One region of the Mesorhizobium sp. M7A.F.Ca.CA.004.12.1.1 genome, then DNA from elsewhere that is predicted to be linked to it. Evidence: predicted binding sites of a transcription regulator. Region 1 holds the regulator's gene; the other holds the start of a gene.

Evidence for each region. Region 1 encodes LexA, which represses DNA repair genes until DNA is damaged. Its sites were predicted from a motif close to TGTTCNNNNTGTGTTCNG; they were not measured.
Region 2: a site for LexA is predicted at 1,429-1,446, ahead of EN984_RS07340 (YifB family Mg chelatase-like AAA ATPase). Genes of this name have one in related genera too.

The regions. Positions count from the first base shown of each region.
Region 1 covers NZ_RZRK01000124.1:6,209-9,625, forward strand. The annotation lists gene EN984_RS09200 (ComEC/Rec2 family competence protein) at 1-762, shown strand, start outside; gene lexA (transcriptional repressor LexA) at 756-1,496, opposite strand; gene kynU (kynureninase) at 1,905-3,152, opposite strand; gene kynA (tryptophan 2,3-dioxygenase) at 3,224-3,417, opposite strand, start outside.
Region 2 covers NZ_RZRK01000092.1:5,454-8,870, reverse strand. The annotation lists gene EN984_RS07350 (SIR2 family protein) at 1-926, shown strand, start outside; gene EN984_RS07345 (glutathione binding-like protein) at 1,097-1,279, shown strand; gene EN984_RS07340 (YifB family Mg chelatase-like AAA ATPase) at 1,539-3,071, shown strand; gene EN984_RS07335 (J domain-containing protein) at 3,342-3,417, shown strand, end outside.

The DNA.
Region 1 (3,417 bases):
ATATCGGGTTGGATCTCCGAACGTTCGCCTGTCGATGGGGTTGGGCTGATTTCGCAGCAATCTGTCCTGCTGGTGACAATTGCCCTGGTCATCGCGACGATGGCGACAACTTGGCTGCGGCTCGCTGCTCTGCCATTCGCGCTGGCAGGCTTGCTGACCGTCTCGGATACGCGCACGCCGGATGTGCTGATCTCGGAAGACGCCCGGCTGGTGGCGTTGCCGATCGGTGGCGGCGAGCTTGCCGTCAGCCGGGAACGGCCGAACGAATTCACCGTCGACAACTGGAAACGCGCCCTGACATCAGAAACCATCGTCGTGCCAGAGGTGTTCGACAAGAGCGATGGGCAATTCGACGTCGCGGACGCCGTTGAGCTACCGCCGGGATCGCCGTTCTATTGCTCCTCAGGCGTTTGCGTGGCCAGGCATATGTCCGGTGCGATCATTGCCTATGTCGAGGACCGCAAGGACACCTGGAAAGCCTGTGGCTTCGCCGAGCTGATCGTCATCAATGACGCCACCGCCTATGACGCCTGTCACAATCCGCTGGTTCTCGTCATCACCAAGCGGCAACTGGCTCGCAAAGGCAGTGCCGCGGTCTTCTTCGATCGCCAATCGGCGACCACGCCGGCGACAATCAGCTTCGCGGTGAACAGCCCATATCGGCCCTGGCACACGCAACGCAAATACTCTCGTGAGGCGAGGGGGCTGGCACCCTTCAAGAAACCCGAGAAGCCAGCGGCCAACCCGCAGCCGCCTCAGTAGCGGCGGATGAGGCCGACGAGCTTGCCTTGCACCTTGACCCTGTCTGGGCCGAAAATACGGGTTTCATAGGCCGGATTGGCGGCTTCGAGAGCGATGGAAGCGCCCTTGCGGCGGAACCGCTTCAGCGTCGCTTCCTCTTCATCGACCAGCGCCACGATGATCTCGCCGGGGTTCGCCGTGTCGGCATTACGGATGATGACGGTGTCGCCGTCGAAGATACCGGCCTCGATCATCGAGTCGCCCTTAACCTCCAGCGCATAGTGGGCGCCGCCCATGATCATGTCCGGCGGCACCGAGATCGAATGCGTCTGATGCTGGATGGCATCGATCGGCACACCGGCGGCGATACGGCCCATGACCGGTATCGACACGGCGGAGACCGCATCGTCATCATTGCCGGGCGAGGGCATCCGCGAAGGCGCCGGCTTGATCTGCCGGCCAAGGGCACCACCCTGACCGAGACTGCCCTGGATGACGCTTGGCGAAAACTTCTTTGCCGCGTTGAGGCCGGGCGCGATCGAGTCCGGCAATCGCAGCACTTCCAGCGCGCGTGCCCGGTTGGGCAACCGGCGAATAAAGCCGCGCTCCTCAAGTGCGGTGATCAGCCGATGAATCCCGGATTTGGAGGCAAGGTCGAGCGCCTCCTTCATCTCGTCGAAGGATGGCGGAATGCCGCTCTCCTTCAGGCGTTCATGGATGAACATCAGCAGTTCATGTTGCTTGCGTGTCAGCATGGCGGCCCCCAGATTACCTGAAACCAGAATCGAAAAACAAACCCAGAACAAACACTATCTGTTCCAGTTGTGTTCTGCAACCGTTTAAAGTTTAATGAATTTGTTAAGGCTGCTGAAATTATTTGGGCTTGCCAGCGGGTCGCGATCGACAGGCGCCAACCACGGCAATGCGCCTGCTCACATTGAAACCATTATGGTTAATGACCTGTGGCTCATCCTCGACCCAAGGCTTGGCATCATCTGCCGATCGACCTCCACAAGGGACGCTATCAATCTTCGGGACGTTCGTTTGCCGTGAACGAAACGGAGCCAAAACGCCAACGTCTGTTGGCATTTGTGGCTGGAATCAGCCCTCCGTCATCTGCCGGGCAGTGAGGGCGGCGACGGCAAATCGCGGGGATCGTTGCGTCAGGTAACGGCTTCCTTGACGGCGAAACGCTGGTCCTTCCATGCGCCCGTGCGCAGAATGTCTTCTAGCACTTGAACCGCCAGCCACACATCCTTGTAGCCGATATAGAGGGGCGTGAAGCCGAAACGGATGGTCGATGGCGCGCGAAAATCACCGATGACGCCGCGCTCGATCAGCGCCCGCATGATTTGATAGCCGTGATCGTGAAGGAACGACACCTGGCTGCCGCGCCTGGTCGCGTCGCGGGTGGTCTCCAGCGTGAGGCCATAGGCGCCGCACTTTGCTTCGACGAGCTGGATGAACAGTTCCGTCAGCGCGACGCTCTTTTTTCGCAATGCCGCCATGTCGACGTCGTTCCAGATGGCAAGCGCGCCTTTGAGCGCCCGCATCGACAGGACCGGCTGGGTGCCGCACAGAAAGCGGCGGATACCGGTGCCGGCAACATACCCCCGTTCGAAGGCAAAGGGCCGCGCATGGCCCCACCAGCCGCTGAGCGGCTGGCTGATATCGCCGTGATGGCGCTGCGCGGCATAGATGAAGGCCGGTGCGCCCGGACCGCCGTTGAGGTACTTGTAAGTGCAGCCGATGGCGAAATCGGCATTTGCGTGATCGAGCTCGACGGGCAGGGCGCCGGCGGTGTGGCATAGATCCCAGACGATCAGCGCTCCGGCCGCATGAGCCTTGCGCGTCAGCGCCGCCATGTCGCGCAGTTCACCCGATTTGTAGTTGACGTGGTTGACCAGCACCACCGCGACGTTTTCGTTGATCAGCTCTTCGATAGTGGGCGCGTCGACGCCCGCGAGGCGCAGCAGGACGCCGTCCCGTGTCGAGGCCACGCCTTCGGCGATGTACAGGTCGGTGGGGAAACTGTCACCCTCGGCGACGATGACCGACCGGCCCGGCCGAATCTCCAGCGCCGCATGCAGCACCTTGTAGATGTTGGTCGACGTCGTGTCGCAGACGACGGTCTGGCCGGCCGCGGCTCCAATCAGGCGTCCGAGTTGATCGCCGAGTTCGATCGGCATCTCGAACCATCCGGCCGTATTCCAGGCTCGGATGAGGTCCTGGGCCCATTCCTGGGTTGCCGCCTGCTGCAGCTCGCCGAAAACGGCATGAGACGCTGCCCCCAGTGAATTGCCGTCGAGATAGATCACCCCCTCCGGCAGAATGAAACGGTCGCGCATGGCCCGCAGCGGATCTGTGGCATCCATCGCTTCGACTGCGGCGAGATCAGGAAATCCACTCATGGTCAGTCAGTCCCCGGTTGTTCGCGAAGGGTGTTCCGCCGCCGCGCGTCGCTGTTTTCATTTCGACGATGTCAGAGCCGGGTGCGGACCGTCCACAGTTCCGGGAACAGCACCACCTCGAGCATCTTCTTCAGATACGAAGCACCCGACGTGCCGCCGGTGCCGCGTTTCAGACCGATGATGCGCTCAACCGTGGTGACGTGGTTGAAGCGCCAGCGGCGGAAATAATCCTCGAAGTCGACCAGCTTCTCTGCCAGTTCGTAGA
Region 2 (3,417 bases), on a different contig from region 1:
ACGATGATATGGGGCCTATTAAATTAGAAAATGCAGTCCAGCTACTATTAACGAGCCTTGCGGAAGAAGCCGAAGCGTCCCCCGATACCCTCAGTAAAAGTTTGGAAGTTCTTGCACTCCTCGCCAAAGGTTGCCGGGATGATTCCGATCTGTGGAGAACTCTGGCAATAGGACCGTATGGTATCGAGTTTGAGGAGAAAGCTTGGCAACTGTACACACAAGGCTTCCAACCCGAGTCGCTGTGGCTGAGGAATACTTACGCGGTTATCGCAGCTATGCGGCTACACAATCGGCATGCAGTTGCGGCTGATGCCCATCGAGAAGTGATGGATTGCCTTCAAAAAGGCACCCACAGCGAAGAAATCCGCAGAAATTTTCTTGCTATTTCGGGAGATATATGGAGTTCGACACATGAGACGCTAAATATCTGGTCCGACAACGACACAGCAACCTTGGTAGAGCAATATATTTTGTCCAAAGATTCCGATAATACGGAGGCAGCGCTTTGGGCCAGAGCCCTTCTACACGATCGTGAGACAACAATCAGACCAAAGGTAGGTACTTTGGAACTTGTTGCTAACTTATACTTCTTAGACGGCTCTATAGCGAGTCTTGCCGGCTTCTTTTTGGGAAGGGTGGTCGGGTTTCCGCGGGCGTATTGGAAGCCGCAGTTTGATGCCGATCAGAAAGAGCGCATCGTCGGTATACTAGAGTCAGACCGCGTAGACGGTCGCGATCGCAGCTTGTGGCATGGCGCGCTCGTTTTGAGCTATTACGCCCGTGGCGTTGTCGATGATAGCAAACTAGGGTCATTGCTAGAGCAAATGAAGGATCGTTCTGACGTGGCCAATCTGATGACGTCACTCCTCGCTGGGAAGTCGAGAGAAGGTTCGATGAGAGTGAGGCGCCCGAGCGTAACGTTGTGACTGCCTTCGGGGCAGTTCGGAGCTGTATAGAACCCGACCACGAGCGCGAAGAAGGCTAGGCTTAATTCAGAGCAATCGGTCAACGGCGAGCTCAGCCCAAAATGCCCTTGGACGTGGCTGCCGCAATCAATTCGATTGACATGACCACGGGCCCATAGTGGTTCGTTGGCATGTCCAATGACAAGAATAACCTCCTCGAATCTTGGATGCTCCAGCGCTTGAAACAAGTCGAGGCTGCGCTGGCGCATCGTGAGTGGCTTGTCGATGGACAGTTTTCCGCCGCCGATATCTTAATGACGGACGTACTTTGGATACCCATGGTCATGGCTGCCGGCAGTTTTCCGACAACATGATGTTACGTCGATCCATCCTGCGACGGCTAGACGGTGCATTTTGCAGCGGGCGACAAGTCCGTGGCAATCTGTGGCAGGGCGCAATGTCTGGTCGGAGATCAACCTGCGTTTCAGGTTGATCGGAATAGCATTTATAGCTGCGGTGGTTTTGTTCCTGTATTGTTCTTGATTATCCCAGAAATCTATGTTTGTGTTGGGCGATGTCGTTGGCCGCCTAGCCGTGTAGGCTTAGGCACGCAGCATATCCGGGGGCATAGAAATGGTGGCGCGGGTTCGCACGGTCGCTTTTCAGGGCATCGAGGCCGTGCCGGTCGACGTGCAGGTGATGATCGCGCCCGGCAAGGTCAACATGCACATCGTCGGCCTGGGCGACAAGGCGGTGGCCGAAAGCCGCGAGCGGGTGCAGGCCGCACTGCATGCTTCCGGCCTGTCGATGCCGTCGAAGAAAGTCACGGTCAATCTGGCGCCGGCCGACCTGCCGAAGGAAGGCAGCCACTACGACCTGCCGATCGCGCTTGGCCTGATGGCTGCCCTTGGCGCCATTCCGGGCGACATGCTGGCCGGCTATGTCGTGCTTGGAGAATTGTCGCTCGACGGCACGATTGCCGCGGTCGCCGGCTCCTTGCCGGCGGCGATCGCCGCCAATGCCGAGGGCAAGGGCCTGATCTGCCCGTTCGCATGCGGGCCGGAAGCGGCCTGGGCTGGTCGGGAATTCGACATTCTGGCGCCGCGCAGTCTGATCGCCATCGCCAATCATTTTCGCGGCACGCAGGTGCTGTCGCGCCCCGAGCCCGGCATTCATGCCGCCGCTCTGGATTTGCCTGACCTCGCCGACATCAAGGGCCAGGAGACCGCCAAGCGGGCGCTGGAAGTGGCCGCCGCCGGTGGGCATAATCTGCTCATGATCGGACCCCCGGGATCCGGCAAATCGATGCTGGCGCAGCGGCTGCCGTCGATCCTGCCGCCGCTGGCGCCGAAGGAATTGCTCGAAGTCTCGATGATCGCCTCGGTGGCAGGAGAGCTCGGCGAAGGTAAGCTGACCGACCGGCGGCCGTTCCGGGCGCCGCACCACTCGGCCTCGATGGCGGCGATGGTCGGCGGCGGTATCCGCGCGCGGCCGGGCGAGGTGTCGCTGGCCCATCACGGCGTGCTGTTCCTCGATGAGTTTCCCGAGTTCACGCCGCAGACGCTTGATGCGTTGCGCCAGCCGTTGGAGACCGGCGACTGCATGATAGCGCGAGCCAATCATCGCGTCACCTATCCGGCGCGTATCCAGCTGGTGGCGGCGATGAACCCGTGCCGCTGCGGCATGGCCGGCGAGCCGGGCTATCGCTGCCTGCGCGGCGAGCGTTGCCGTACCGACTATCAGGCGCGCATTTCGGGTCCGCTGCTCGACCGCATCGATCTCAGGATCGAAGTGCCGGCGGTCTCGGCCAGCGACCTGATCCGGCCCGACCGGGCGGAGAAAAGTGCCGATGTGGCGCTGCGTGTGGCACGCGCCCGCACCATCCAACGCGAACGTTTCGAGCGGCTCGGCGCCACCCGCGCCACCACCAACGCGCATTGCGCGCCCTCGGTCATCGACGAGATCGCCATGCCGGACGCCGCCGGCCTGTCGCTGCTCAAGGACGCCAGCGAAAAGCTCGCCTTTTCGGCGCGGGCCTATCATCGCGTGCTGAAGGTGGCGCGGACGCTCGCCGATCTCGACGCCAGCGAAACCGTCGGCCGAATCCATCTGGCCGAAGCGATCTCCTACCGCATGAGCTCGGAGCGGATGGCGCAGGCGGCGTAGGTCCGCCGACAAGCCGACCTCGCCACATTGCCTTCCGCGATCACGCCATAACCCGGCCTCCGCGAATCGATCATCTCCACGGTGCGGCGGACCTGATTGTCCGCTTGGCCGGCGTCCTCACCACCCAACGGCCCCCACCGACCGGACGCCGGCCATTTTCTTCCTCTTCCAGAAAGCGTGGATGTCATCGGCGTCGGACCAAGGTCCTGGCCTCCGCATTGACATTCCTTATTTAGACAATGCGAATATGGTGTGGCCGGGGAGCCCGCTATGTTCATTGACTACTACGAAGTTTTGGAAGTTAGCCCGAACGCCAATTCGGAAACGCTGGAGCGCATATTTCGCT